2 regions of the Rodentibacter sp. genome follow, and region 2 is predicted to be linked to the other one. Evidence: riboswitches for the same ligand, from Rfam matches in the RefSeq annotation. Region 2 holds a riboswitch; the other holds the start of a gene.
The links. A riboswitch is a leader RNA that binds a small molecule or an ion and turns the genes downstream of it on or off. The one in region 2 is predicted to bind thiamine pyrophosphate.

Region 1 (13,819 bases), on a different contig from region 2:
ATCGCGCCGGCACAAAGCCATAATCCGTTGTCCGATCATCACAACAAATTGCTGTCCAACTTCTTCGCGCAAACGGAAGCGTTGGCGTTCGGCAAAAGCAAAGAACAAGTGGAAGCAGAATTTTTGAAAGCGGGCAAAACGCTGACGGAAGTGGAAGAGATTGTGCCATTTAAAGTATTCACCGGTAATAAACCGACCAATTCCATTTTGTTGCAAAAAATTACTCCATTCAGTTTGGGCGCATTGATTGCCATGTACGAACATAAAATTTTCGTACAAGGCGTGTTGTTCAACATTTATAGCTTCGATCAATGGGGCGTGGAACTAGGTAAACAACTTGCCAACCGAATTCTGCCTGAATTGGTGAACGACGAAAAAGTGGAAAGCCACGACAGCTCAACCAATGGCTTGATTAATCAATTCAAAGCCTGGCGTTAAAGGGCTAAACAAAAAAATACGGTCAATACGACCGTATTTTTTTATACCGATTTCACCTGATTTAAACAGCCGATGCTGACTAAAATCAGCACTACCGCCAGATAAAACACTGAATGATAATGCCAGATTTCCGCAATTGCACCGGCAATCGGGCCGCCGATAATCCAACTTGCCTTGGCGGCGTTGCTAAATAGCGTGGTGGCGCTACCCATCTGATTCGGCATTAAATCTTGGAAATACAGCATACCGATAGTGGCGACAATGCCGATGAGCACCGCATTGAAGCCTTGTAAAATCAGCAATTGCCAAGTTTGTGTGGCGAAGAGCATGCCTATATAAAAGATGAAGCCGGCGAATATCGCCAACAACATGAGTGATTTTTTGCCGAAATATTGGGTTAAATAACCCGCAATAATCATCACCGGGATTTCAAGTCCCGCTGCTGTTCCCATCAATGTGCCGGCCAATTCTTTGTCTAGATGCAATTCATTAATCACAAATAACGGCATATTAATCAAATACATACTGTTGCACGTCCACAATAACAAATTGGCGATGAACAAATAAATCACGCTTTGGCGCGGCGCTGTATTGGCCAAGACTTGCAATTTTTGCGCCGCGCGTTGAGGCGAGACTTTCGGCAATAAACGACTCACCCCGGCACATAACAAAAATGCCGAGCCGGCCACCAGATACATATAATCGAACCCCCAGTTTAAGGCGATAAAAAACGATAGCGGCGGCCCCACAATCCAGGCCAACGATATTTGGGTGCGCATAATGGTGGTGAACATTACTGCTTCTTTACCGTTGCTTTCCGCATATTCGCGCGCGAGGGCGAAAGATTGTGGATTCGACGCCGAACCCAAACCGAGCAAGGTGGTGCCGAGCAAAATCAAGACGTAATAATTGCGGTTATAAGCGAATAGCAGGCAGCCGGCAACAGCGATAAGGCAACAATAAATCATGATTTTACGGCGATCATCATGACGATCGGAATATTTCGCCAAAATCTGACTTAAGATAATGCCGATGATCGCATTGGCAGAGTAAAACAATCCGACGAAAAATGGTGAAGCGTTAATTTCTTGCGACAGAAATAAACTCAATGTCGGCGTTTGGAAAGCGGAGGCGATGCCGGTGAGAAAGGCGATCAAAAGGAAATTGAAAGCGATGAGATTTTGAGGTGTTTTGTTTTTTATCATAATAACGGTAATTAGATTATTTGGTTTTATTTACATTGGGCTCGCCCAATGGGAAGCTTACACGAGAGGGCAAAATAGCACCGCATTGGAGGCTTGTGCGACGGGGCTCCAATGCGGTGCTATTTGAGCCGTTCAGCGTTACCGTTCGGCTGAAGATAAAACTTCTAACAATGCTTGCACCGGATGTTTTAACGTTACTTGTTCATAACGTTTTACTTGACTGCGGCAAGAATAGCCGGTCGCGAGGCAAAAGCGCGGGTCTTTTCCGTGCAATTTTTTGCTCCAGGAAAGATCGTAAATATCACGGCTCATGGTTTGGTTTTGCACTTCATGACCGAATACGCCCGCCATACCGCAGCAGCCGACTTTTTCTACCGTTAATTGTTGCCCGAATCGGGTGAAAATTTGTTGCCATTCTTTCGGGCTGTTTGGCATACATGCGGATTCCGTGCAATGCGGGAATAAATACCATTCAAAAGCACGGTCGGTTTTTAGCGCATTTTTTAAGCGCTCAAGCAGGGCCGTATCTTGCAATTGTTGGGTAAGCCATTCGTGCGCAGTTAACACGTGAAAATTGCCACGTTTTTCTTGTAGCGCTTCTTTATATTCATCACGATAAGACAACACGATGGCAGGATCCACGCCGACGAGCGGTAAACCCAATTTCGCCACGCGGTTGAGAAATTCCGCTTGGGTTGCGGCGGTTTTGCTGAAACGTGTTAAGAAACCTTTGATGTGCATCGCTTTGCCGTTCGGTTTAAACGGTAGCACGATAGGTTTGAAACCGAGTTTTTGGGTAAGCGCGATGAAATCACGTACCACTTTAGCGTCGTAGTAAGAGGTGTAAGGATCTTGCACGATGAAAATCATGTCTTGTTTGAGCACCGCATTGAGACCTTCTAATTCCTCAAGAGATTGGTCTTGATAGCCGATTTCCACCAGTTGTTGTTGTAAATTTGGTTGCGAAAGTAAAGGCAAATCCGTCATCCCGAGGATTTTTTCCACAACGGTTTGGGTCGCTTTCAGCTTGGTAAAATAATTGAAAAATTTTGCCTGTTTCGCCATATAAGGTGCCGCGATTTCTAAATTTGCCACGATGTGATCTTTTGCCGGACGCAAATAGCGGCTGTGATAAAAATGGAAGAATTTGGCGCGAAAACTCGGCACGTCGATTTTAATCGGACATTGGCTGGCGCAGGCTTTGCAGGCGAGACAGGTGTCCATTGCGGCTTTGACTTCGTGAGAAAAATCGTATTCGCCACGCCATTTTTGTACGCTGTTGCGAATTCGTTCGACCAATGTGCTAAGTGTGATTTCCGTTTTTTGGAACGCTAACCGTTCCGGTGACACATTTTCATTTGCCAGCAAACGTAACCATTCGCGAATCATTGCTGCTCGTCCTTTGGGTGAAAAGACGCGGTTTTTACTCACTTTCATGGAGGGACACATAATGCTGTGCTGATCGAGGTTAAAGCACAAACCGTTGCCGTTACAATTCATCGCACCTTTAAATTCGTCGCGTATTTGAATCGGAATTTGGCGATCGTTATCGGCGCGCATCGGCGAAAGAATTGAATAAAGCGCCTCTTGAGAATTTAATGGCGTACAGATTTTGCCCGGATTAAGGCGATTGTTCGGATCAAACAAGGTTTTGATGTAGCGCAGTTCATGCCACAATTCCGGCGTGAAGAATTTTTCGCCATAATGTGAACGCATGCCTTTGCCGTGTTCGCCCCACAGCAAACCGCCGTATTTAGCGGTGAGTTCGGCTACCTTATCGGAAATATGTTTGAATAGTTTGACTTGTTCTTTATCACATAAATCCAGTGCCGGGCGCACGTGCAACACGCCTGCATCGACGTGGCCGAACATTCCATATTGTAAATTGTGGCTATCTAGTAGGGCGCGAAATTCGCTGATGTAATCGGCCAGATGCTGCGGTGGTACGCAAGTGTCTTCCACGAATGGAATCGGTTTGGCCGCACCTTTGGCGTTGCCGAGTAAGCCCACGGCTTTTTTGCGCATGGCGTAAATACGTTCGATAGACGGCAAATCGGAACAAACTTGATAGCCGATAATCAAATCTTGCCGTTGTGTGATTTTTTCATCCAGCGCACGGCAAAGTGTGTTCACTTGGCGTTCGATTTTTTCTTTATTGTTGCCGGCGTATTCCACAATGTTAAGGCCTAAAATCGGATTGCTTTCATCTTCGGTTAAAAGTTCGTTGACAGAGTGCCAAATAATGTCTTGTTTGGCGAGGTTAAGCACCTTTGAGTCAATCGTTTCGACAGACAACGCATTGGCTTTCACCATAAATGGCGCGTTGCGTAACGCCGCATCGAAGGAACTGTATTTAATGTTAATTAGCGTACGATATTGCGGAATCGGCAAAAGATTGAGCTTGGCTTCGCAAATAAAAGCAAGGGAGCCTTCGGAGCCGGTAAGAATGCGTGTGAGATTAAATTCGCTTTCGTCTTCGTTGAAGACATTTTTGAGATCGTAACCGGTGAGAAAGCGGTTGAGTTGCGGTAAATCATTAATAATGGCGGCGCGTTTTTTTTGGCAACGTTGCGCGATTTCTTGATGAAGTTTTTTGCTGCTTTGATTTAAGTCAAGCGCGTCAATGTTTTCTAAAACGTCAGAGGAATCAAGTGCACAGGTATCCAAAATATCACCGTTCATTAACACCGAGCGTAGGCCCAATACATGATTGGAGGTTTTGCCATATTGTAATGAGCCTTGGCCGGACGCATCGGTATTAATCATTCCGCCTAAGGTGGCCCGGTTACTGGTGGAAAGTTCCGGTGCAAAGAATAGACCGTGTGGCTTTAAAAATTGGTTGAGTTGGTCTTTCACTACGCCGGCTTGTACACGTACCCAACGTTCTTCTTTGTTGAGTTCTAAAATCGTTGTCATATGACGTGACAAATCGACAATAATGTTGTTATTAATCGATTGTCCGTTGGTGCCGGTGCCGCCGCCACGCGGGGTAAAGGTGAGCGATTGAAATTCCGGACGATTCGCCAGCTTACTTAAGCGCACTACATCCGCCACATTTTTGGGGAACAAAATCGCTTGCGGTAGTTGTTGATACACGCTGTTATCGGTAGCAAGACTTAAGCGATCGGCATAACTCGTGGCGATATCGCCTTCAAAATGCTGTTTTTTAAGTTCATTGAGATAATGTTGAACGGTTGCGTCCGATTGCGGAACGTTGGAAAGACGGGGTAGCATGATATTACTCACAAGAATTTAGTAGAAATAATGAGAAAAAATGATATATGAAGCGACGGACAATGTCGATTTTAAGAAAAAAGAATCAAAGTAAATGTGTGAAAAAATACTGAATAATCGTTTATATTATGTATTATTTGATTATAAAATAGCCAGAGGAGGCAAAAAAACTTTGACCTTTGGGATTTTTGTAGCATAATGACGGTACTTTTGAACGTTCCTTTGGCGATACAAAGGAATTGAATTTGTCAAAAGGATGAATAGGGCAAATTCAAAACCCTAGTTAAGCAAACGTTTAGTGCGTAACTTTATGAAAAAGTTCACAATAAACGAGGAAACTTTTCTTACTTACCAATCGATGACTAACTAAATAGAGGACATCAAAATGAAAAAAACTGCAATCGCATTAGTAGTTGCCGGTTTAGCCGCAGCTTCTGTAGCTCAAGCAGCTCCGCAAGAAAATACTTTCTATGCGGGTTTTAAAGCTGGTCAAGCTTCTTTCCACGATGGTATCAAATCAAATACCGATGATTATAACGCAAATAGCCTAGATTTTGGTACAGGTTATCACCGTAACTCATTCACTTACGGTGTATTCGGCGGTTACCAAATTTTAAATCGTGATAACTTCGGTTTAGCGACTGAATTAGGTTACGATGACTTTGGTCGTGTTAAATATACTCGTAATAATTTAACTTCATTTAAACATACTAACCATGGTGCTCACTTAAGCTTAAAAGGTAGCTACAACCTTGGTGGTTTAGTTTCTAGCTTAGATGGTTTGGATTTTTACGGTAAAGCCGGTGTTGCATTAGTTCGCTCTGACTACAAATTTTATGACAACGGTAATCGTGATCATGCCGAAGGTCGTCATAGTTTACGTACTTCCGGTTTATTCGCGGCTGGTTTCGAATACGCATTGCCTTCATTACCAGAGTTAGCATTGCGTGTTGAATATCAATGGTTAACTCGTGTAGGTAAATTACGCACTCAAGACACTGCTGATAGCTCTGTAGATTATAACCCATGGATCGGTTCTATCAACGCTGGTTTATCTTACCGTTTCGGTCAAGGTGCTGCGCCAGTTGTTGCACCTGAAGTTGTAAGTAAAACTTTCAACTTAAACTCTGACGTAACTTTTGCTTTCGGTAAAGCAAACTTAAAACCAGAAGCTAAAACTACTTTAGATGGTATTTACGGTGAAATCGCACAAATCAACAACTCTAAAGTTGCTGTGGCTGGTTACACTGACCGTATCGGTTCTGATGCATCTAACTTAAAACTTTCACAACGTCGTGCAGATACCGTAGCTAACTACTTAGTATCTAAAGGTGTGGCTGCGCAAAATATCTCTGCAACTGGTTACGGTAAAGCGAACCCAGTTACTGGTGCAACTTGTGACGCGGTTAAAGGTCGTAAAGCGCTTATCGCTTGTTTAGCACCGGATCGTCGTGTTGAAATCGCAGTTAATGGTACTAAATAATAGTTTAATTTAGTTTCCTTTAGCGGATTAAATGGAGAAAGACCTAAACTTTGGTTTAGGTCTTTTTTTTTGTCTTTTACGGTATATTTAAAAAGGAAGCTTTAGCGCTCTAAATCAGCACCGCATTGGAAGTTTATTTACATTTCTATACCGTGACGGAAAATATAAATCTGACATTATTACTCTGGCTTTATCTTGCTCTGTTTATTACTTGTGCTACAATGCGCACCATGTTTTATTCATGGGAAACATTATGGAAACTTTAGATAAAATTAAAAAACAAATTAGCGAAAATCCGATTTTAATTTATATGAAAGGATCGCCGAAATTGCCTTCTTGCGGGTTTTCTGCGCGTGCGGTCGAAGCTCTAATGAACTGCAAAGTACCTTTTGGTTATGTGGATATTCTTCAGCATCCTGACATTCGTGCGGAATTGCCCGCCTACGCAAATTGGCCAACTTTTCCCCAATTATGGGTTGATGGGGAATTAATTGGTGGTTGCGATATTATTTTAGAAATGTATCAAGCTGGCGAATTACAAACTTTATTAAGCGAAACGGCAGCAAAACACCAAGCTTAATTTATCAAATAAAACCCGCTCAAAGCGGGTTTTGTTTTACCCAAAATTCGTGAGCAGACGAACGGTTTCACACAAAAGTGCTTGTATATTTGAGTCAGTTTTTATAAACTTTCGGCCCATTAGTCGGGGTGCCAATACCGTTACGATTGGCTGAGAAATACCCGTGAACCTGAAACAGATAATGCTGGCGTAGGAAACTAATTCTTTTCATTAAGCTGTTTCGCATTTTGTAAGGACAGTACAATGAAAAAAACGTTTCCGATACTCTTCATACTTTTGGCTACAAGCGTATTTGTGCAAGCCGTTCCTAAACCGCTCACCGTTTATACTTATGATTCTTTCAGTGCCGATTGGAGTGCTGGTCCAAAAGTCAAAGCCGGGTTTGAGCAACAATTCCCTCAATGTCAGCTAACTTACGTCGCGTTCGATAACAACGGCACGCTTTTTAACCGTGTGCGTCTAGAAGGCAAAAAAATTAAAGCTGATTTAGTGTTGGGTTTAGATCACCATCAAATCGATGAAGCGAAAAAATTGGCGATATTTGAACCCAATGAAGCGGATTTGTCCAAGTTGGTCCTGCCGTTAAAATGGGAAGACCGTATTTTCCTACCTTTTGATTTCGCTGAATACGCGTTTATTTACGATAAAAATAAACTTGCTAATCCACCAAAAAGCTTAAAAGAACTAGTGGAACGCAAAGATTTAAAAGTACTTTATCAAGATCCACGCACCAGCAGTATTGGGCGCGGTTTATTGCTTTGGGTGAATGCGCTTTACCCGCAAGCGGAAGCGCAAAATATCTGGAAAAACTTATCCGAACATACGGTCACCGTCACAAAAGGTTGGACAGAAGCCTACGGCGCCTTTTTGAAAGGCGAGGCTGATTTGGTATTGAGCACCAATACTTCGCCGCTTTATCATCTTTTGGCCGAACAAAAAGAAAATTATGCGGCAACGGATTTTACCGAAGGTGGTGTATTACAAATCGAAGTGGCGGCGAAAGTTGCTAATCGTAATAATGTTTGCGCTGATTATTTTCTTGACTATTTGCTTTCGCCACAAGCCCAAGCAGATATCGCGAAAAATAACGTAATGTTGCCGGTGATTGATACGCCGATTGAAAGTCATATCGATGCGTTGAAACGTCAAACTCTAAATACGCCGGTGTTAGATACTTCAAAAGTAAGCGGCGAACAGCTCAAAACTTGGATTAATGAGTGGCAAAAAGCCCTTGCCAACTAATTGATGATGCTGTTGCTTTCTCATCCGCATTTCCGTCCGCGCCATTATCTTGGTGGAAGTGCGGTTATTTTTTTCATTCTCTTTCTTTATGTTTCGTCTTTGTCGGCGGTGTTTTCCGTAGGCGGCAGTTATTCATGGACGGCTTTCAAACAAGACGATTATTTGCATCAAATTATTGCGTTCAGTTTCCTACAGGCTTTTTTGTCTGCACTGCTTTCCGTATCAATTGGTGTGCTATTCGGTCGCGCATTTTTTTACCACTCTTTTCCCGCAAAAGCGCTGATCCGGCAACTTCTTTCGCTAACTTTTGTTTTGCCGGCATTATTAACCATTTTCGGTTTGCTCGGCATTTATGGTTCCTCCGGTTGGTTAAGCCGGTTTGTTCAATTTTGTGGAATTGACTGGAAACCATCGATTTATGGTTTGAGCGGAATTTTACTCGCTCATCTTTTCTTTAATATTCCTCTTGCTGCCAGAATGACTGAACAAGCGTTGCAAGCCATTCCTTTCGAACAACACCAATTGGCGGCACAGTTAAATATCCGCGGTTGGCAATTTTTCCGTTTAATTGAATGGCCATATTTGAAAAATCAGCTTATTCCGGCTTTTACATTGATTTTTATGCTGTGTTTCACCAGCTTTACCATTGTACTTTCTCTTGGTGGTGGGCCGCAAAACAGCACATTGGAAGTGGCGATTTATCAAGCGATTCTCTTTGAATTTGATTTTCCGAAAGCGGCAGCTTTCGCACTGATTCAATTTGCCTTCTGCGTTGTATTGTTCGGTTTGTCGCAATTTTTCGCTGAACCGCCGGAAACAATGCCCTCACAGCATTACACCCGGCACTTTAACTCTTCCAATGCGGTGCTAAATTTGAATGTCATTATTGTGTTCATCGGCTGTTGTTTTATTTTCACGCCACTACTGCATATTGTAATTGAAGGATTGAGTGCGCCACATTGGTCGAGTTTTTTGCAAGATCCGCAACTATGGAAAGCTTTGGGTTATTCTCTTGCCATAGCACCGAGTTCGGGCGCACTGGCTGTGTTGTTTTCTTTTGCCCTGTTGCTGTTATCTCGTCAGTTGCAATGGCTGCATTTCCCCATTCTTGCTAGCTTAATTCAAAGTGGCGGAATGACGATTTTAGCTGTTCCGACTCTCATTTTAGCTGTAGGATTATTTTTGCTTTTACAGGGAATCGATTTCACCAATATTCATTTATTTTTGGTTGTGGTGATTTGTAACGCCTTAACCGCAATGCCCTTTGTGATCCGAATTTTGAATGCGCCGATGACACAAGCGATGCAATATTATGAAAAATTATGTTTGTCGCTTAATTTAAAAGGCTGGCAACGCTTTAAATTAATTGAATATCCGTTATTAAAAGCGCCGCTAAATTATGCTCTGGCACTAGCGAGCACGCTTTCGTTGGGCGATTTTACCGCGATCGCATTGTTCGGTAGTCCGGATTTTACTTCCCTGCCTCATTTGCTTTATCAACAAATCGGCCAATATCGCAGTCAAGAAGCCGCAATTACCGCATTGATTTTATTAAGTTTATGTGTCGGGTTATTTATGTTTATCGAACGCTATAAAGGACGTTATGATTAAGTTAAAACAGCTGCGTTTCGCTTATCAAAAAATGCCAATGTGCTTTGATTTGCACGTATATGCTCAAGAAAAAGTTGCCGTTATCGGCGAAAGCGGAGCCGGAAAAAGCACCTTATTAAATCTTATCGCCGGTTTTACCTATGCTGATGCAGGCGAAATTTGGCTCAACAGTGAAAATCACACTCGTAGTGCGCCTTATGAACGGCCGGTTTCGATGTTATTTCAAGAAAATAATTTGTTTACGCATTTAACCGTGATGCAAAATATCGCGTTGGGGTTAAAACCGAATTTATCATTGAACGCACAGGAAAAAAGTCAGATAGAACAGGCAGCGGAAGCAGTCAATTTACAAGATTTTTTAGCCCAAAAACCGGGCGTTCTTTCCGGCGGGCAAAAACAACGGGTTGCATTGGCGCGTTGTTTGTTGCGCGATAAGCCCATTTTATTGCTTGACGAACCTTTTTCCGCGCTCCATCCGCAATTACGTGCCGAAATGTTGCAGTTGATCGACCAGTTATGTGTTGAAAAAATGTTAACCTTACTGCTTGTTACTCATCAGCCGCAGGAACTTGAAGGGCATATTGATCGCATTATTCGGATTCATCAAGGACAAAATTTATAGGAATAATTATGACTATCGCACAACCTTTACAGCTAAACAGCATTACGCCACATCCTTCCATCGAATATTGGTCGGTTTGCAAAATTGAAGCATTGTTTGAAACGCCATTTTTGGAGCTTATCTATCGCGCGGCGCAAGTTCACCGCGAATATTTTAATCCGCAAGCGATTCAACTTTCTACGCTGATGTCGATTAAAACCGGCGGTTGTCCGGAGGATTGCGGCTATTGCCCACAGTCGGCGCGTTATCAAACAGGCGTACAAAATCAGCAATTATTGGATGTGGAGGAAATTGTCGCCAAAGCAAAAATCGCTAAAGAGCGTGGCGCGGGGCGCTTTTGCATGGGGGCAGCGTGGCGCGGACCGAAGCCAAAAGACATCGCCAAAGTGACGGAAATCATTAAAGCGGTGAAAGATCTTGGTATGGAAACTTGTGGCACTTTTGGTTTATTGCAAGACGGCATGGCGGAAGAATTAAAAGATGCCGGTTTGGATTATTACAACCATAACATCGACACTGCACCGGAACATTACGACGAAGTCATCGGCACACGCCGTTTCGACGACCGCATCAGCACGCTCGGTAAAGTGCGCAAAGCGGGCTTGAAAGTCTGTTGCGGTGGAATTGTGGGCATGAATGAAACCCGCAAAGAACGTGCCGGGCTGATTGCTAGTCTCGCTAATTTGGATCCGCAACCGGAATCCGTGCCGATTAACCAATTAGTCAAAATTGAAGGTACGCCGTTGGCTGACGCGGCGGAATTAGATTGGACGGAATTCGTACGCACTATCGCTGTGGCACGTATCACCATGCCGAAAAGTTATGTACGCTTGTCTGCCGGTCGCCAAGGTATGAGTGAAGAAATGCAGGCAATGTGCTTTATGGCAGGGGCGAATTCTATTTTCTATGGTGACAAACTACTCGTCACAGGCAATCCGGAAGAAGATGGTGATCAGCTGTTAATGGCAAAACTCGATCTTGAACCGGAAACGGAAGAAAATCGAAAAACGATTAAACGTTAGAAAAGACGAAAATAAATGCTTTAATGAGGTCGTCGAATAGCACCGCATTGAAGCTTTGATATTCACCGTTTTGATTTATTTTCCTTGGCGGCAGCGAGGTCGCTTATTAGCACCGCATTGAAAGTCCTTTCGGTGGAAGAAATCAGACGATCCGAGAAAGAAAAAACCTCTTATTAAGATAAGAGGTTTTTTTAGGATAACATTAAAGATGTTGATTAATGAAAGCGGCTAATTGACCTTTTGGTAACGCGCCTACTTGTGTTCCCACTACTTGGCCGTTTTTCACTAAAAGTAACGTCGGAATGCTACGCACGCCGTACTGTGCGGCCACGCCTTGGTTTTCATCCACGTTAATTTTCACGATTTTCGCTTTGCCGTCAAATGCTGGAGCAAGCTCGTCTAAGACCGGCGCAATCATTTTGCAAGGGCCGCACCATGGCGCCCAGAAATCAACTAATACCGGAAGATCGGATTTTAATACGTCCGCTTCAAAGGTTGCGTCTGTGGTATGTAGTACTTGGCTCATTTTTTATTTCCTTTGTTAGTAAATATTGCACCCTATTTGGGCAATTTGCTGAATTGTAAGCGTGCTCAGAATAGCACGCGCTTTTTTAAAGTACAGTTATTAATTTAATCGCTTAAAACTAAGAGGCTAAAACGACATTTTCGCAAGGTTTGCCGGATTTGAGTTTATAAATGTTGGAAAGTGTAACATCGGCGATGCTGGTCAGGGCTTCCTCCGTTAAAAAGGCTTGGTGACCGGTTAATAACACGTTATGGCATGAAGACAAACGACGGAATACGTCATCTTGAATCACTTCGTTTGATTTGTCTTCGAAGAATAAATCCCGTTCGTTTTCATAAACGTCCATGCCGAGTGCGCCGATTTTGCGTTGTTTTAAGGCATCGATAGCAGCCGGTGTATCAATTAATGATCCACGGCTGGTGTTAATGATCATTACGCCGTCGCGCATTTTGGCGAAAGCTTCACGGTTCAACAAATGATAGTTTTCTGGTGTGGCGGGACAGTGCAACGTGATCACGTGCGATTTGGCATAAAGCTCGTCCAATTCTACATAATTGGCGCCAAGCTCTTCCGCTTGCGGATTTTTGAATGGATCATAAGCCAAAATATGCATGCCAAATCCCTTCAAAATTCGCATTACCGTAATGCCAATTTTGCCTGTTCCAATTACCCCCACGGTGCGGCCGTGCATATTGAAACCGATTAGCCCTTCAAGAGAGAAATTGGCTTCGCGGGTACGTTGATAGGCGCGGTGAATACGGCGGTTTAACGTCATCATTAAACCGACTGTATGTTCTGCTACCGCTTCCGGCGAATAAGCGGGGACACGTACCACTTGAATACCGAGATCCTGCGCCGCTTTTAAATCGACGTTGTTAAAACCGGCGCAGCGTAAGGCGATAATTTTTACGCCGAGAGCAGCCAGTTTTTCCAATACTTTTCGGCTGCCATCGTCATTCACGAAAATGCACACTACTTCGCAATGTTCCGCCAAACGCGCGGTACTTTCGTTCAACATAAAATCGAAAAATTCAAGCTCGAAACCGTATTTTGCGTTGATTAATTCAAAATATTTACGGTCGTAACTTTTTGTGCTGTAAACCGCAATTTTCATATCGCCTCCGAGACTATTTCAAGTGAGTAAAAGCCTGTAGTAAGTCCGCTTTAATGTCTTCCGCGTTTTCGATACCCACCGAAAAACGTAGCAAAGTATTGGTAATACCGCGTGCTATGCGCTCGTTTTCCGGAATATCCATGTGGGTTTGAGTCGCTGGATATGTAATGAAACTTTCGGTTCCGCCGAGACTTTCCGCGAAAGTAATCAGTTTGATGGATTTTAGAAAGGTATTCACCCAATTTTCATTTTTCAAACGGAAAGAAAGCATTCCACCTTTATTTGGGTAAAGTACGGAATCCACTTGCGGTTGCGTTTTTAAAAATTCGGCAATTTCCCGAGCATTATCTTGATGGCGTTGCATACGTAACGAAAGGGTTTTCATTCCGCGTATGGTAAGCCAAGAATCAAATGGAGAGAGCACCGCACCCGCACCGTTTTGAATATAGGCAATGCGTTCGCACAGTTCTTGTCCCTTAGCCACAATTAAACCGACCAACGCATCGTTATGGCCGGCGATATATTTAGTGCCGCTATGGATTACGATATCTGCACCTAAATCTAATGGACGGGAAAGTACGGGCGTAAGGAACGTATTATCGACGATTAACAACAGGTGGTGTTTTTTCGCGAGTTTGGCGATTTCTGCTACGTCGCATTCTTCCATTAATGGGTTAGAGGGGGTTTCGATGAAAATCGCTTTGGTATTTTGCGTGATTGCCGCTTCAATTTCAGCCGTCGA
Region 2 (17,894 bases):
CCGCATCGTCTTTTTGCCAGTAAAGTGCGGTGATATAAATGCGTTTTTTGGCATTTCGAATCAATTCAATAATCTGCGTTTTAAATTCGGCCGGGCTGAACAAAAATTCCACTTGCGTTTTTTCTAACGGCAAAAAAGGCAAGTTTCGGATGTTTTGCTCGGCACGTTTGAATTTATTGATTAACATAATTTATCTCTGCAATTTCTATCAGCCATTTTAAGAATGGGCTAGTTTACAATATTTCCCCGGCAGATTGACAGAAAAAAGCTTTTTTTTCGTCACAATGCCGAATGAATTTTCGCCGTTTTCGACTAATTCTTGTCCGGCAAATCTTTTCCACAACGCAGTCCGCAACATTCCTTCGAACCTTCAAATGAGCACCGCATTGAAAGCCCTACCGAAGCGTCCCAATGCGCGCTGAAAGGTCGCCAAATCAACCACGCGTTGAGCATAAGACGGCAGAAAACCTTTTCGCTATGGTGGGGCTTCAATGCGGTGCTCTACGACGAGCTCGTGGCGGCGGACATCGATGCACTACCGATTGAACGCGCAAAACATTTGGGGGCGCAAAGCAAAAGATCTATACTATGCCCGTTTGTTATTTCACTCGGAGTTTTTATGCCGGAACGTTCTACTAATATTACCACTCACGATCCTTTCGGCAGCCTGCTCGGTTACGCACCGGGTGGCGTTGCCATTTATTCTTCCGATTACACCACGGCCGACGAAGCAGAGTTTCCCGATGATGCCGCCTTTCGCAGTTATTTAGGACGCGAATATATGGGCTATAAATGGCAATGTGTGGAATTTGCGCGCCGTTATTTATATCTCAATCACGGCATGGTGTTTACCGACGTGGGCATGGCCTATGAAATTTTTTCGTTACGTTTTCTGCGCCAAGTGACGAACGACGCCTTGTTACCGTTGCAAGCTTTTGCCAACGGCAGCAAACGCAAACCCGAAGCCGGTGCGCTTTTGATTTGGCAAGAAGGTGGTGAATTTAAACATACCGGTCACGTAGCAATTATCACCGAAGTATTAGACGATAAAATCCGCATCGCCGAGCAAAATGTGATTCACTCACGTCTGCCGAGCGGGCAACAATGGACGCGCGAGCTGCCAATGCGGTGCTCAAACGGTTATCTGTTGCAAGATACCTTCGACGATACGGAAATTTTAGGCTGGATGATTCAAACCGCAGATACGCAATACAGCCTGCCACAGCCGACGCCAAAACCGGAAGATTTGGTGATTAAAGCCGGACATATTGAAAATAAAGGTCAATTTGAAGGCCATTGGCTAGATGAATCGAAGCCGTTTGATGCTGCTTACGTGAAAGCGATGCACGGCCATCGCGTCAGCCGTTCGGATCAATATCGTTATTTCGCCATTTCCGAAAACGCTCAACATGAACTGATTCGTGCTACCAACGAACTGCATTTAATGTATTTACACGCCACCGACAAAGTGCTGCAAGACGATAAATTACTGCAATATTTCAATATTCCTAAACTGCTTTGGCCGCGCTTGCGTTTGTCTTGGCAGAATCGTCGTTATCAAACCATCACCGGCCGTTTGGATTTTTGTCTGGACGAGCGTGGACTAAAAGTGTACGAATATAATGCGGATTCCGCATCTTGCCACGCCGAGGCCGGCGAAATAATGAATCGTTGGGCACAACAGGCGGGACTTAAGCTAGGAGAAAACCCCGGTGAAGGTTTGCGCAATGCCTTGGCGGATTGTTGGCAACACAGCCGCGCCAGCAAATTAGTGCATATTTTGCAAGATCACGACGATGAAGAAGATTATCACGCGCTGTTTATGCGCCAAGCACTGATCCAAGGCGGCTTTCAAGCGAAAATTATTCACGGCACGGAAGGGCTACATTGGGATAATCGCGGTCGCTTGTTGGACGATGAAAACCACCAAATCCAAAGCGTGTGGAAAACTTGGGCGTGGGAAACCATGTTGGAGCAATTGCGCGAAGACGCGACAGGACAAGAAGTGGCGCCACCGATTCGGACCGGCTATGCGGAAGATAAAGTGCGCCTAATCGACGTTTTGTTGCGGCCGGAAGTGCAAGTTTACGAACCACTTTGGACGGCGATTCCAAGCAATAAAGCGATTTTGCCGGTGTTGTGGTCGTTGTTCCCGAATCATCGTTATTTGTTGGAAGCGAGTTTTGAACTGACACCGGAATTAATCAAAAACGGTTACGCGCAAAAACCGATTGCCGGCCGCCGCGGCGACAACGTGAAATTGTTCGGCGATGACAATTTGGTGTTAAATAGCACGGATGGACGTTTCGGCAAACAAGAAAACATTTACCAACAGCTTTGGTGTTTACCAAAAGTGGAAGATCAATATTTACAAATCTGCACTTTTACCGTCGGTGGGCATTACGGCGGCAGTTGTTTACGTTCCGACCCAAGCCGAGTGATTATGGGCGACAGCGATATGCAACCGCTGCGTGTATTGTCGGAAAAGGATTTTCAAACCAAATAAATTCTCTAACTCAATGCGGTGCTGATTAGCCACTTCAGCGCTTTCATTTCTCACCTTGCAGCCACAAAAAACCGCAGGTTTTCACCTGCGGCTTTCGTTTGTTCGTGTAAACAAAGTGCGACAAGGAAACCGCACTTTTTTCACCGAATGAAAGATTAAAGATAGTAATGACCTAAATAGTTTAACTTTTCATCAAGTTTTAACACAAGTGGTTGGCCGGTCGGGATTTCAAAATCCATAATTTCCGCGTCGGAAATGCCGATGATGTGTTTTGCCAAAGCGCGTAAGGAATTGCCGTGCGCGACCACCAATGCACGTTTGCCGGCGAGTAAGGCCGGAGCAATTTGATCTTCCCAGAATGGGAGGGCGCGCTCTAAGGTTAATTTTAAGTTTTCAGCATTCGGTACGATGTCTTTTGGTAAGTTGGCGTAACGACGGTCATTATGGGCGGAATTCGGATCGGCCGGATCTAAATCCGGTGGGGAAATATCGTAAGAACGACGCCAGATGTGCACTTGTTCGTCACCGTATTGTTCAGCGGTGGCTTTTTTGTCCAAACCTTGTAGCGCGCCGTAGTGACGTTCGTTCAAGCGCCAGTTTTTCACTTGTGGAATCCATAATTGATGAGATTCTTCCAATACAATGTTACAGGTTTTGATGGCGCGGGTGAGGACGGAGGTGAAGGCAATGTCAAATTCATAACCGGCTTCGAATAATTTTTTACCAGCCGCTTTGGCTTCTTCCACGCCGCGTTCGGTGAGATTGACGTCGCGCCAGCCGGTGAATAGGTTTTTTGCGTTCCATTCACTGAAACCATGACGAATAAAGACTAATTCCATAGGATTCTCCTTGTTGTAGGTAAATTAAAAACGCGCATTTTATAGCAAAAAAACCCACCATGTTAAAGCGAAAAGGCGGTATTTCCTGATCTTTCGCAAAAATCCGCGGGAAACTTTTTCGCCTTTTGACAAATATGATAAGATTCGCGCAATTTTGTGAATGGGGACGGGTTATGTCGCGGTTTGCCTTATATGGGAAAATATCTATCGTGACCGCGCTTTTGTGTGGCACTATTTCGGGCTATGCGCCGACGGGCGAGGCCGCCGATCTCAATCAAATTCAACAACAAATCAAGCAACAAGAATCCAAACTGGCCGAGCAAAAACGCGCACAGGCCAAATTACAATCCACGCTGAAAAATCAAGAAAGTAAAATCAATTCTGTGGCGGGTGAATTGCGCGATACCGAACTGAGCCTGCAAGAAATTCGCAAGCAAATCGCCGAGGCAGACGGACAAATCAAGCAACTTGAGAAAAAAGAACGCGAGCAAAAAGCCAAGCTGGCAAGACAAATGGATGCGATTTATCGTTCCGGTTTGAATCCTTCCGTGTTGCAACGAATGTTTTCCGAGGATGCTCAAAAAGCGGCGCGAATGAAAGTGTATTATGAACATTTAAACCGCGTACGCATTGAGACGATTGAAAATATTAACGCTACGCAAGCGCAAATCGCGAAACAAAAAGAAGAGATTTTAAGCCGTCAACAAAGTCATAAAGCGCAGCTTTCAACGCAAAAAAAACAGCAACAGGAATTAGAAAAAGCGCAGCGCGAGCGTCAATCAACGTTAAACGAAATCAATAAAAATATCGATAAAGATCAAAATAAACTAGCCACTTTACGCGCTAATGAAGCCGCCTTGCGACAAGAGATTCAGCGGGCAGAACAAACGGTGCGAGCGCAAGAACAACAAGAACGTGAGGCCTTGGCACAGCGCAAACAAGCAGAAGAAAAACGCACCGCCAAACCTTATCAACCGACAGAACAAGAACGTCGCTTGATTAACAGCGCTAACGGCTTAGGCGCGGCAGCGCGGCAATATCAAAAACCGGTAAGCGGTTCCACGCTGTATTCGTTTGGCTTCACACAAGCGGGTGAAGCACGTTGGAAAGGCATGGTAATCGCGGCACCGCGAGGTACACCGGTACGCGCCATCGCCGGCGGGCGGGTAATTTTAGCCGGGCAATTAAATGGTTACGGCTATATGGTGATCGTTAAACATGGCGACAGCGATTTGAGTCTGTACGGTTTTAATCAAGCGGTATTTGTGCAAGCAGGACAACTGGTCTCTGCCGGACAAACCATCGCGCAAGTGGGTGATAGCGGCGAAGTTTCGCGTCCGGCGCTTTATTTCGGCATCAGCCGTAAGGGCGTGCCGGTGAACCCGGCGGGGTGGATTAAATAATGTTCGGCTTACTAAAAAACGCGCGCAAAAATCTGCTTGTTTTTTCCGCCGCGCTTTATTCCTCATTAACTTTCGCGCAACATAAACTTGCCATCGTAATTGACGATGTGGGCTATCATCCAAAACAAGACGCGGCAATTTTGGCAATGCCACGCGAGATTTCCGTCGCCATTATTCCCGCCGCCCCTTACGCGGCGACACGAGACCGCGAAGCCTTTGCGCAAGGGCGCGATATTTTGATTCATATGCCGATGCAACCGGTGAGTTCGATAAAAATTGAATCCGGCGGCTTGCATTTGGGTATGTCGGCAGAACAGGTGACGAATCGTGTACAAACGGCGAGAAATATCGTGCCGCACGCCATTGGAATGAATAATCATATGGGGAGCGCCGCCACGGCAGACAACCTATTGATGAGCCATTTAATGAACGCGTTGCGCGCGCAGCATTTATTTTTCCTGGATAGTCGCACCAGCGGCAAATCCGTAGCTGGCAGAATCGGACGCGAACAAGGCGTGCGCGTGCTTGAACGTCATATTTTTTTAGACGACAGCAATGAACCGGCTGATGTACAACATCAATTTCAAGCTGCCCTTCAATACGCACGCAAGCGTGGCACGGCCATCGCGATCGGCCATCCACGGCCGAATACCGTTGCGGTACTGCAACAAGGTTTGGCTAATTTACCGGCGGATATACAGTTAGTCGGAATAGGCAGTTTATGGCGCGACGAAGCTTTCGTGCCGAGCAAACCCTTTATCTTGATTTTCAACGATATTCCGGCGCCAACCTCGGTCGCCCCCTTTGAACCGGTGCCATTGCTGCGCGGCGTACCGCGTTAAAGTTGCCCGATAGCACCGCATTGAAGCCTTGCGGGACAAGGGTTCAATGCGGTGCTGAAATCGATCTTCGCCTTCAGCATTTTTTAAAGACAAAAAAATACGGTCGGAAAACTCACGAATTTCCGACCGTACATTTTTATTTTAAACCGCATTAACGGCCGTTATATTCGAAATATAACACCGTAGCCGCGACGCGGGAATGGACGTTAAGTTTGCGCAATAAATTGCGAATGTGCACTTTTACGGTTTCTTCCGAAATAAATAATTGTCCGGCAATTTGTTTGTTCGATAACCCGGTGGCGATTAAATGTAATACGTCCATTTCGCGCTCCGTTAAAGAATCCATCGGATCTTGGCGATGCTCGCGTTCAACCAACAAATTTTTAATCGAATCGCTTAAAATCACTTCACCTTGCGCGATGGCTTTAAGTTGTTCGAGCAAGGTATCCGGCTCGGTGTCTTTGAGTAGATAACCGTCTGCACCGGCATCCACCAAGGCGAAAATATCATTTTTCGCATCGGATACGGTGAGAATCACAATGCGCGCGTCCACCCCTTCCGCCCGTAAGCCTTTTAATGTATCTAACCCCGAAAGTCCTTTCATGTTCAGATCTAAAATGATCAAATCCGGTGATGTTTGTAATGCAACGGAAATCCCTTCCGCACCGCCGCCAACGTCGGCAATCACTTCAAAGTTATCGTCCAATTCCACAAGCTGCTTAATGCCGCGACGCATTAGCGGGTGATCGTCTATCAATAAGACTTTCAATGTTTCTTGCATATTCCCCCCTAGGCGAAGATTTGACGAAAAAATCGCGTTATTTTAACGAGATTTTAACGATCTTCCAATGTAAAAAATGATGAAAGTTGATTTAGCACATCAATTCCCGATGGGAAAACTTGGATTAAACGGCTTTGCGTTGATATTTAAACGGTAAAATCTGCACGCGACCTTGCGGACAACGTTGAATTTGGTAAAACTGCGGATAATTGAAATTACGCGACTCGATGTGATACGGATTCTCGCCGCCTTCCAAGCACGAGGCCTGATAAAGTCGGTTAATTTCGCGTACTTTCTCGTCTTTCGAACCGTCGCAATGGCGATAAATTTCCAAGTGATTGGCTTCGTTTAACAGATAGACATTGAAGCTGTCGTCTTTGTTATCTTCAAAGAAAAATTGTAAGAAACCTTCGCTGGCGAAGTGATCAATATCCGGTGGATATCGACGATCCGGTGCGGGAAGCTCGTCTTTTTCTTCCACCGGACTTTGCAGCACGTCATCAAAATCTGCTGCATTTTGCGCGTCACTATCCACTTCTTGCAAACTGATGCCGCGATCTTCGAAAAAGAATTGCCAGTTTTTACCGGCCACGCGTAAACGCGGCGTACGGCACGCTTGGCTGTCACCCAATTGAATACTGATGCAACGATTAACCAAGGCGTTCACTAGGCTACGTAAAGCGCGCCGATAATGTTGGCTATAACAAAAAACCTGTACGGAACGCGGACTGCCAGCGCCACGATAAATTTTATTGGAAAGCACTTTTAAAGCCATCAAAATCGCATGCGGCCCCTCAAAATGCAGGGTGCGAATTTCGTTCCATATATTGCGATAAGTGAAATCAATGCTACCGACTAAATTTTGTTCGAGCGGACCGAAACTAAACAAATCACTGGCGGAAAGCTGGGCTTTCAATTCAGTTAAATGGGCGGTGGGATCCACCGTTAAATTCACCGCAATGACGATATTGCGAATTTCACAAGGTGTCGCCAGGGCACCGCTGTCTGCTGCGGTAATGGCGCGCGAAAAAGATAAGCGCAGATCCGCCACAAAATTACGTAAGGTTTCGATACTGACGGTTCGACTGAATAAATATAGCTCGGTTTCGGCAGTAAGTAAGTGGTTAAAATACGCCCAAGCCACCAATTTATTCAAGCTCTCGCTGTATTCGATGACACGATTTTCCGAGAAGATCATCGCGCTCGGCGGTTGATTAATCAGATACCAACCGTCTTTAAAATGTTTGTTGCCACGTACTTCTAAGAAACTGATGTGGCGTTCCGACAAATCGCGAGAAATTTGCGTATTAAGCAAAATCACTTTGCCGGGCAACGCTTCAAATGCGGTATAAAGTTTACGCGTAAGAATGTTAATATCTTGCGGTGCTACACGGGAATGAATTTTGTGTTTACGCGCAAAATTGACCAAATTGTGATAACTCAGCATCAGGAATTTCACCAAATTCTCATGACTTTCCTTCACTCGTTTGATTTTCCAAAATGGACGACGATTGAGTTCGCGAATGATATCGTCACTCCAACCCCATTCTTGCGCCAAAATTTGCAGATAATTGGTGCGCCAGTTATGAATTTGGCATAGTGCCAAATCTTCGGTGGCTTTTACATAAAAACAACAGCGCACAAAATCCAATCGTTTAAATTCGGCAAGTTCGGTTAAATAATCCGTCACTTTGGCAAGCATGGCGATATACGGATCAAAATGATGAGACGGCGTGGTGTTGCCGGCAAACAGATCTTCTTTGAATTGGCGAGCAATCAAACGGGTATTCGGATATTCTTTGGAATAGGCTTCCAACAGTAAAATTTTCAGCACCGATTTATAAGGCGAATCAATTCCTTTATAAAGCTGCCAAAGACTGGCACCAAAATATTCATTGGCTGAAAACTGCCCTAATCCACCGAAATCCACCCAATCCTGTGGGTTGATTTCGCCGTTTTCGACGGCTTTTTGCACTTCGCTTTCGTAATCCGTTTCCTTTTCCACCCAAAAATGCAGCCACAATAGAGGGTTGCCTGCAAGGCGAACGGCGGAGCGATAAAACTCGTCCAACAACAACATATATTGCGCCGAACCGCTGTTTTCGTTCGTGATCGGGTCAGCGTAACGATCATTGCGAAAACGTTGTTGATCGACTAAATAAAAATGAATTTCCACATCGAATTGCAGCGCCCATTCTTCGATTTGGCGTGCTTTTTGCGTTAATAAATCGCGCTGTGTATCGTTTAAGTCTTCACGACAACAAATCCAAGTGTCCATATCCGAACTGCTGGTTTGGCTAATCGAGCCGAAACTGCCCATTACGTACAAACCTAAAATCGGCGGTTCGGCCGTATAAAATTGCCGTTTGAAAGCATCGTAATGAGCGGGATATTCGCCCTTAAGAAAACGTTGTTGATAATCCGACAATGAAAAATGTGCGACGCCGCAAGGCGCTTTCACCACATAACCGGGCAAACTTGGATGATTTAATTGAAAAAGTAGCGGGAGCAAAAACAAAACCTGTTGGAAACCGTCACCGGAACCGAGCAACGCGCGTTCCAAACGGCGTTGATCTAACATTTCCACACATTTTCTCGCTCGATTAAGATCGTGTTTCAAGCAACATCCTTATCGGATGGAAAAAATTGGCGTTACTCTACCACTTGCGGGCGCAAAAGCAAAGCACGACGCCCCAATCCGTGCGCGATTTGCGATATCCTGCGCCCTATTTTGAACAATTGATTTTATTACGCTGATTTCTTCTGCGCCGATTTCCGCGCGAGCCTGTCGACCAAATCCAGCACTTTCGGTTAGGTATTCGCCACTTTCTGCACGCCGATGATGTTGTGCCCCTTAGCACTGCTGATTTCCACCAAGTTCGCCAACAGCACCGCATTGAATGCTATGCAAATCACGCTTTTTTTCTGTTTAGTTCTGACTTTATCCGTTCGCTCTCGGTGTTAACGTAGCTCATCACCGAGAATTCCAAACAAGGTAGTAAAAATCACTTTTTTATAAAAACTCGACAATAATCCATAACAAATAATTGAATAAAAAGTGGTTTGTATTGATAACTTTGGAAAAAAATAAATCCTATGTTAAGCACAAAATAAAGCGATTTTTTAATGTTGTTCTGCGCGTGTTGAAATGCCTTTTAAGGCTTCGCATTCGGTAACATCATTTTTTTCACATTGCATTAAAGGGAAGAGAAAACGTTCAATTTCTTGCAATTTAGCAATTTTTTCTTGTATATCTTGATAATGCTTTTGCACCAACATATTAACAGGGACGCATTCGCCTTTTTGTTGTTGATAAAGCTCAGTAAAACGAGCGGTTTCTTCCACACTGAAACCAAGTTCACGGCAAGCTTTAATAAAATTAAGTAAAACAACGGTATCTTGCGTATAAAGACGATAGCCGTTTGCCGCTCGAATGGGAGCAGGAAGTAAACCAATTTTTTCATAAAACCGTATGGTTTCCGGTGTGGAGTGGGTTTGTTCGCAAAGGTTTTTAATTTGTAAATAATTTTTCATTTTCTTTGACCTTGTTGTTAGTACAGGGTTTAAAGTGCATTCATCTTAATGAATAAGGAGAAAAAATGAAAGATTGTTGCTCTTCTCATCATTGTGAAACAGCTGTTTCACAACGTTATCGCTATATTTTATGGACGGTATTTGCCATTAACTTTGGAATGTTTTTGGTAGAAATCATCAGTGGCGTAAACGCCGACTCTGCCTCGTTATTGGCGGATTCGTTGGATTTTCTAGGCGACGCTAGCAATTATGGAATTAGCTTGTTTGTGCTTTCAATGGCGTTATCAGTACGTGCAAAAGCGTCTTTACTCAAAGGCTACACGATGGCAATTTTTGGTGTATGGGTGCTAGGCTCAAGTGCGTATTTATGGTGGCTAGGCAGTTTGCCAAGTTATCATAAAATGAGCTTAATCGGCATACTTGCCTTGGTCGCAAACGTCATTTCCGCCTTATTACTTTACAAATACCGCGAAGGTGATAGTAATATGCGCGGCGTATGGATTTGTTCGCGTAACGATGCGATTGGTAATTTATTGGTTATTGCTGCGGCAGGTGCAGTGTATTTTACCCAATCCAACTTACCCGATTTACTCGTGGCAACCGTGATCGGTGAATTAAACATAAGTGGGGCCGTGGCAGTAATCCATCAAGCCCAAAGTGAATTGAAAGTGAACTAAAAACTGCGTTTGTCGCCAACAGCACCGCATTGGCGCCTGTTTCAATGCGGTGCTGTTGGCGATGGTCACCGTTCTCTGTTAAAACGACGCACAGTGTAATCTTTCAAGTTTTTTTGTCATTGGACGTCGGGCGGAAAAACACTATAATGCCGCCTTTTTCGGAGGCTTAATGTTTTTTGTTTATCTTCTGCTTGCTTTGGCGGCGGGCACCGCATTGGCGTCGCAATCTGCTATTAATACGCAATTGGCTAAAGCGGTGGGCGGCGAACCGCTCGTCGCGACCTTCATTTCTTTTGCCGTCGGCACCATTTTGTTATTTATTATCGCGCTGTTTAAAACAGATTTATGGGACGGATTGAGTGAGATTCCGCGGCAGCCTTGGTGGAAATTGCTGGGCGGCGTACTCGGTGCAGGCGTGGTATTCAGCACCGTTTTATTAGCACCCAAACTCGGCATTACCGCCATGCTATTTTTTATTATTATCGGTCAACTGCTTTCCGCCGCCACGATCGATCACTTTGGCTTAATCGGTATGCCGGTGCGTGAAATAAACCTTGTCAAACTTATCGGTTTGACGATTGTCGCCTTTGGCCTGATATTCTATTTCTTCGGCGATAAAGTCATCGCGTTGCTGAAAAGTTAAAGCGATCGATTTGCCAAAACAGAAGCCGCCTAGGCACCAATACAATCGCAATATTTCCCGTTTGAGATCGCGCTTTCCAATTCAACTGACGATGCGGCATAGAAATTATGCCCTCTTTGCTTAAAAGTATTATCGCTTCCGCTGTTGGAAAGAAACCTGTGCATAAAATAAGGCTTCAATGCGGTGCTCTGCGGAGGATCCAATTTCCTTTATCTTTTGGCTGCTCTTAGATGCATCAAAATGTCTCTCAAACTCGTCTTATCCGTTTACAAATCCGTAACAAACGCCTATAGTAACGCCCGTTAGTCGGGGTGCTCGGTTGCGCAAACAATCGAGCTGAGAAATACCCGTGAACCTGATACAGTTAGCACTGACGTAGGAAACTAATGCACTTCACTCTGCTTTTCCAAGGCTTATTTCAAGCCGTTTTCCCCCGTTTAGCTGTTAGCCGGTATTGTTTTTCAATCTGATCTCACTAAGGATTAAATCAATGTCCAAGCTTTCTAAAAATCGCTCAAAAACATCATTAAAAACGGCCGCATTTTGCCTGCTCCCAATGCTTTTTTATACACAAGGTGCCCGGGCGGAAGGCAAACTGACCATTTATTGCAGCGTGCAAAATGTCACATGTGAAAAAGTCACCCAACGTTTTGCCGAAAAATATAAGGTCGATGCGAAATTTGTACGCAACAGCACCGGCGCCGTACTTGGCAAAATCAAAGCGGAAAAAGACAACCCGCAGGCAGACGTCTGGTTTGGCGGTACCTTTGAACCTCACTTACAAGCTGCCGATCAAGGCTTACTCGCCTCCTATCGTTCCCCATTACAAAAAGACATCATGCCGCAATTTAAAAAATTAATGGACGAACGGGGTGATTACACCTCAATCATTTATTTGATGGAAGTCGCCATCGGTGTGAACACGGAGAAATTAAAACAGCTGAATATTCCTGAACCCAAATGCTTTACCGACTTACTCAAGCCCGAATTCAAAAACCTAATCCAATACGCCGATCCGCGCGTTTCCGGCACCGGCTATTCATTACTCACCACACTGGTTCAACTTTGGGGTGAAGAAAAAGCCTTTGATTACTTGAAAAAACTCAATACCAATGTGGCGCAATATTCCAAAAGCGGATTGGCAACCGGTAATTTAGCCACCGGTGAAGTGGCTGTTGACATATCCTTTATGCACAGCTATGTGCGTGAAAAAGACAAAGGCGCACCGGTAAAAGGCATTTTGCCTTGCGAAGGTGTCGGCTACACATTGGGCGCAGTCAGTATCATCAAAGGCGCACGCAATCTTGAAAACGCTAAACATTTTGTGGATTTCGTCCTCGACACCGAAGCGCAAGAAATCCCATGGCGGGAATCCGATTCTTACCAAATCCCAACCAATATTCACGCCAAAGCCTCCCCTAAAGCCAGTGATCCGACCAAACTCAATTTATTGGACATTGACTTCATCCGCTTCGGCGCCGATGTAGAAAGTAAGCGGTTAATTGAACGTTGGGTTGAGGCAGTAAGAGGAGAAAATAACTAAAATAAGATATAAAGTTAAAATAATGGCGAAAGCTCACAAATGGCGCACCAGAATTTTCGCAGCAAACGGAATTGAGCCGGCTTTCGGGAAATATTGGAAAAACAAAATAGGACCGCATTGAAGTGCGGTCCTATCTCGTTTCGTTTAATTTTCTTTCGGCAAACGCAGTAAGGCGTAAATCAACCCACCCCAGATTACGCCAAGGGCGACGATCATCATAATAATTGCACTGGTACTCATATTATTCTCCTTTGGCTTCTAGGGTTAATTTGGTTTCGCTTTTCCATTTTAAACGGGAAAGAATAAACGCCACCACGAGCAAGCTTACGGCCATCCCCCAGCCAAAGATATTTACGAACCAACTCGGGTAGCCTTCGTAACCTTCGGCAAACACTTTCGCGCCTTCGCTAAACAGCATAAACGCCAAAATGCCGGTGGTAAGAACGATACATAAACGCCAGAAGAAGCCGACTTTAAAAGAAGAGGTTTCGTTTAAGTGATCGCCCAATAAACCTAATTTTTCGTTCGCCACAATCGCAATTAATGACACAAATGCCACAGCAACAATACCGAAATAGTTCACGAATTTATCGAATACATCTAACATCGGTAAGCCGGTGGTGGTACCGAATAAAATTACCGAAACCAACATCATCGGTACACCCACGATGAAGGTCACTTTTGCACGACGAATACGGAGTTTGTCTTGAATCGCCGAGATGATGACTTCGATAACGGAGATGAAAGAAGTTAATGCCGCAAAAGTTAAAGAACCGAAGAACAACACGCCTAACACTTCGCCGAAAGGCGCTTTGTTAATGATGGTCGGGAAGGCGAAGAAAGCCAAACCGATGCCGCCTTTTGCCACTTCGCTCACTTCTTGCCCTTGAGCCGTTGCGATAAAGCCCAATGCGGCAAACACGCCGATACCGGCTAATACTTCAAAGCTACTGTTCGCAAAGCCTACCACTAAGCCACTGCCGGTGAGATCCGATTCTTTCTTCAAATAAGAAGCGTAGGTCACCATAATGCCGAAGCAAATGGACAGCGAGAAGAAAATTTGACCGTATGCCGCAATCCACACGCTAGGACTGGAAAGTTTTGACCAATCCGGGGTAAATAACGCATCTAAGCCTTTCGCTGCGCCCGGTAGGAATAATGAATAAATCACCAAAGCAACGAACATAATCACCAATACAGGCATTAAAATGGCGGAGGATTTCGCGATCCCTTTTTGGATGCCTAAAGACAATACGCCCAAAGCAACTACCCACACCGCGATTAACGGGCCGGTCACCATACCGACAAAATCAAAGCTTACACCGTTAGCAATATCGCCCATTTTCAAGAATTCACCAATAAAGAAGTCGATCGGTTTATCACCCCATGCGCTGTTGATGGAAAAATAAGTATAGCTTGCCGCCCAACCTAATACGACCGCATAGTACAAGCCGATAATCACGTTGACCATCACTTGCCACCAACCAAACACTTCGAAATGCGGGCTGAAGCGACGATAAGAAAGCGGTGCACCACCGCGGTGACGATGGCCGATTGCGTAATCTAAAAATAAAAGCGGAATCCCCGCGGTTAATAACGCGATAAGGTAAGGGATAATGAATGCACCACCGCCGTTTTCATAGGTGGTGTAAGGAAAACGCCAAATGTTACCCAACCCAACGGCTGAGCCAATGGCGGCTAAAATAAACGCATTACGACCGGAGAAGGTCTCACGTTTCGGAGCGGATTGCGCCATAAAATTGTTCCTGTTAAAAATAAAAAGGACTCAACTATAATGAAATCTTAAAGTGAGTCAATAAAATTGACGATATCTCAAAGCTAAAACGTTATTCGGCTTGCCCATTCCGCTTGGGTTTACCGAATAACGTTAGTTCCGATCCGTCGCCACTGCGACTATGAAGTGCTCCAACAGCACCGCATTGGAGCCAAGCAATGCACGGCGTATTACAACACTTTGCAATGCTTGAAGAAATTAAAGAATATGCTGATATTGTTCCAGCATTTCTTTCGGCCAAACACTGGATTGTACTTCACCGATATGTTTTTTACGAAGTAAGAACATCGCCATACGGGATTGACCAATACCGCCGCCGATAGTTAACGGCAATTTGCCGGCCAGTAATTCTTGGTGCCAATCCATTTTCAAACGTTCCTCATCTCCGGTTAAGCCGACTTGCAAACGAAGGGCGGATTCATCCACGCGGATCCCCATAGAGGAAAGCTCGAAGGCTTTCTCTAAATCCGGATTCCACACCAAAATATCGCCGTTCAAACCTTTATAGCCGTTTTCTGATTCCGTGGTCCAGTCATCATAATCCGGTGCACGACCGTCGTGCGGTTTACCGTCGGATAATTTACCGCCGATACCGATCAAGAACACGGCGCCATATTCTTTACAAATGGCATTTTCACGTTCTTTGCTGGTTAAATTCGGATAACGTTTCACTAAATCTTCACTGTGCACAAACGTGATATGTTTCGGCAAAATCGCCGGAATATCGAAACGTGCTTCCACCGCTAATTCGGTCAAACGCATCGCACGATAAATAGAATTTACGGTTTCTTTTAAATAGGCGAAATTACGGCGACCTTCCGGAATCACTTTTTCCCAGTCCCATTGATCCACATAGACGGAATGCGTCTGATCCAATGAATCTTCGTCAGGGCGCAACGCTTTCATATGCACAAATAAGCCTTCGCCTTCTTTAAAATGAAAACGGGCGAGAGTATGTCGTTTCCATTTCGCTAAAGAGTGAACCACTTCGAACACCGCATTGGGGATTTGTTTTACGTTAACTTGAACCGCTTTCTCGACACCTGACAGATTGTCTTGCATCCCATTGCCCACCTGACTCAAAATTGGGCCTTGCACTTCGATAATACCAAGTTGTTCAATTAAGTTTTGGGTGAAAGTGTTCTTCACAAAACTGATTTCTTGTTGTTGCAAAATAAATGTTTTTTTCATATTTTCCGCCTATTTTTTAAAAAAGAAGTAAATTTCATTAGGTATTATTTAACAAAATGAACATATAGCTCAAGTATTTTATTTACCTGTTGATTAATATTGAATATTATTTAAATAGATGGTAAAAAATTAGATAATCTTTAAAAGGAGTTATTTCATGCACAATATTGACAATTTGGATCAACAAATCCTCCGCGTTCTCACCAAAGACGCCCGCACTCCCTATGCCGAAATGGCAAAAAACTTCGGCGTCAGCCCCGGCACTATTCATGTGCGTGTAGAAAAAATGCGTCAATCCGGCATTATTGAAGGCACCAAAGTGATTATTGATGAACGTAAACTCGGCTACGATGTGTGCTGTTTCATCGGTATTATTTTGAAAAGCGCGAAAGATTATGAGAAAGTGATTAAACAATTGGAGACTTTTGATGAAGTGGTTGAGGCTTACTATACCACGGGAAACTATTCGATTTTCATTAAAGTAATGACGCATACCATTGCGGAATTGCACGCCGTACTAGCAACCAAGATTCAACTAATTGATGAGATTCAGTCCACCGAAACATTAATTTCAATGCAAAATCCGATTTTGCGGGACATAAAGCCATGATTGCCAAAAATGATTAGGGGCGTAAATACGCCCCTGTTCATATTAATTAAACGGAAATGGAAGGTTAATAATAAGAATGCTCTCCGCGCTGATGTTCCGTTACGTCTTTTGCACCTTTCAATTCGTTCGGGAATAAACTAATCAATTGTTTTTCTACCCCGTCTTTTAAGGTGACATCCACCATCGAGCAACCGTTACAGCCACCGCCAAATTGTAAAATCGCGTAGCCATCCTCGGTGATCTCAATTAAGGTAATACGTCCGCCGTGACTGGCAAGCTGCGGATTGATTTGAGTTTGAATGACATATTCTACGCGTTCAATTAACGGTGCATCATCCGCCACTTTACGCATTTTGGCATTCGGCGCTTTAAGTGTTAATTGAGCACCCAATTCCTCCGTGACATAATCAATTTCCGCTTCCTCTAAGAATGGTAAACTGACTTCATCGACAAAGGCGGAAAAATTGTCGTATTTCATTTCAATATCGCTTTCCTCTACCGCATTCGGTGGGCAATAAGATACGCCGCACTCCGCATTCGGCGTACCGGGATTAACCACAAAAATACGAATATTAGTGCCCTCTTCTTGAGTACTTAACAATTTGCGAAAATGCGCTTGCGCCGCTTCCGAAATAGCAATCTGTTCCATAAACGTTCCTTAATACTTGAGAAAATTTGTCAGCGATGATACGCCTACTGCAGCATTTTTTCCACTCATTTATTAGGATTGCCGTTACTGATAACGTGAGCTAAGCATGCGCTAGTCCCCATACCTGAATTTCTTTTACACCTAATTGACGCAGTTGTTTGGCAATTTCATTTAAAGTGGAACCGGTGGTAATTACGTCATCTACCAGAGCCACCGATTCATAAGGAAACCCCACGGAAAAATCTACAACGAAAGCGTTTTTCAAATTTCGCCGGCGTGCATGCGCGGTCAATCCTCGCTGGGTATGCGTATGTTTTACCCGCTTAACGATATGGGATAAACAAGGAACTTCAAGCCATCGACTTAATATTTTCGCCAGTAGCTCCGCTTGATTGTAACCGCGTTGCCATTGACGAAAATGATATAGAGGCACGGGAATAATGGCTTGCGGAAAGGTTAAGCCGTGGCTGCGTCTGGCATCATAAGCAGCAAGCAACAACAAACGCGCCAATGTGCGATCAAGCCAAAATTGTTTTCGAAATTTAAACCGATGAATCAAATACGAAAGCGGCTCCGCATAATGTCCGATAACCACCATTCGATCCCAAGCCGGTTCCAGCTGTCGACAATTTCCACAATGGCAAGCAAAATATTGCAAAGGTGCACCGCAACCGCCGCAATAAATGTAGCGTTTCATCTTTCGCTGACAGCTCGAACAAATGCCGTTTGCTCCTTGTTTTAAAGCGGATTGACATAGCACGCAACTAAAATGAAAAAATTTGCTCAAATCCAACCGCACTGTTACCGCCCTTGCTTGCCTCTCGTTTTCTGTTTTAAGGAATCCAACGTTTCCCCTTGTTTCAAAATATGCGGCGTCACAA

Region 1: another riboswitch for thiamine pyrophosphate. It lies ahead of thiB (thiamine ABC transporter substrate binding subunit); the one in region 2 lies ahead of ACO59Y_RS07290 (ABC transporter substrate-binding protein).

Annotation. Positions count from the first base shown of each region.
Region 1 is NZ_DBHLAM010000031.1:13,264-27,082, reverse strand. Features, by position in the region: gene pgi (glucose-6-phosphate isomerase) at 1-438, shown strand, start outside; gene ACO59Y_RS04740 (MFS transporter) at 480-1,643, opposite strand; gene ydiJ (D-2-hydroxyglutarate dehydrogenase YdiJ) at 1,782-4,877, opposite strand; gene ompA (porin OmpA) at 5,263-6,360, shown strand; gene grxD (Grx4 family monothiol glutaredoxin) at 6,614-6,940, shown strand; TPP riboswitch at 7,055-7,153, shown strand; gene thiB (thiamine ABC transporter substrate binding subunit) at 7,184-8,182, shown strand; gene thiP (thiamine/thiamine pyrophosphate ABC transporter permease ThiP) at 8,189-9,793, shown strand; gene thiQ (thiamine ABC transporter ATP-binding protein) at 9,786-10,415, shown strand; gene bioB (biotin synthase BioB) at 10,424-11,437, shown strand; gene trxA (thioredoxin TrxA) at 11,640-11,963, opposite strand; gene ACO59Y_RS04695 (2-hydroxyacid dehydrogenase) at 12,082-13,077, opposite strand; gene ACO59Y_RS04690 (methionine biosynthesis PLP-dependent protein) at 13,091-13,819, opposite strand, start outside.
Region 2 is NZ_DBHLAM010000051.1:14,468-32,361, reverse strand. Features, by position in the region: gene pssA (CDP-diacylglycerol--serine O-phosphatidyltransferase) at 1-187, opposite strand, end outside; gene gss (bifunctional glutathionylspermidine amidase/synthase) at 620-2,506, shown strand; gene ACO59Y_RS07335 (2,3-diphosphoglycerate-dependent phosphoglycerate mutase) at 2,662-3,345, opposite strand; gene envC (murein hydrolase activator EnvC) at 3,519-4,748, shown strand; gene ACO59Y_RS07325 (divergent polysaccharide deacetylase family protein) at 4,748-5,590, shown strand; gene ACO59Y_RS07320 (LuxR C-terminal-related transcriptional regulator) at 5,742-6,371, opposite strand; gene ACO59Y_RS07315 (class I adenylate cyclase) at 6,496-8,991, opposite strand; gene ACO59Y_RS07310 (hypothetical protein) at 9,238-9,336, shown strand; gene ACO59Y_RS07305 (MerR family transcriptional regulator) at 9,495-9,905, opposite strand; gene ACO59Y_RS07300 (cation efflux transmembrane domain-containing protein) at 9,971-10,582, shown strand; gene ACO59Y_RS07295 (DMT family transporter) at 10,752-11,225, shown strand; TPP riboswitch at 11,523-11,624, shown strand; gene ACO59Y_RS07290 (ABC transporter substrate-binding protein) at 11,716-12,768, shown strand; gene ACO59Y_RS07285 (methionine/alanine import family NSS transporter small subunit) at 12,913-13,008, opposite strand; gene ACO59Y_RS07280 (sodium-dependent transporter) at 13,010-14,524, opposite strand; gene asnA (aspartate--ammonia ligase) at 14,762-15,754, opposite strand; gene asnC (transcriptional regulator AsnC) at 15,912-16,364, shown strand; gene nfuA (Fe-S biogenesis protein NfuA) at 16,429-17,013, opposite strand; gene ACO59Y_RS07260 (amidophosphoribosyltransferase) at 17,114-17,800, opposite strand; gene ACO59Y_RS07255 (type IV pilus secretin PilQ) at 17,815-17,894, opposite strand, start outside.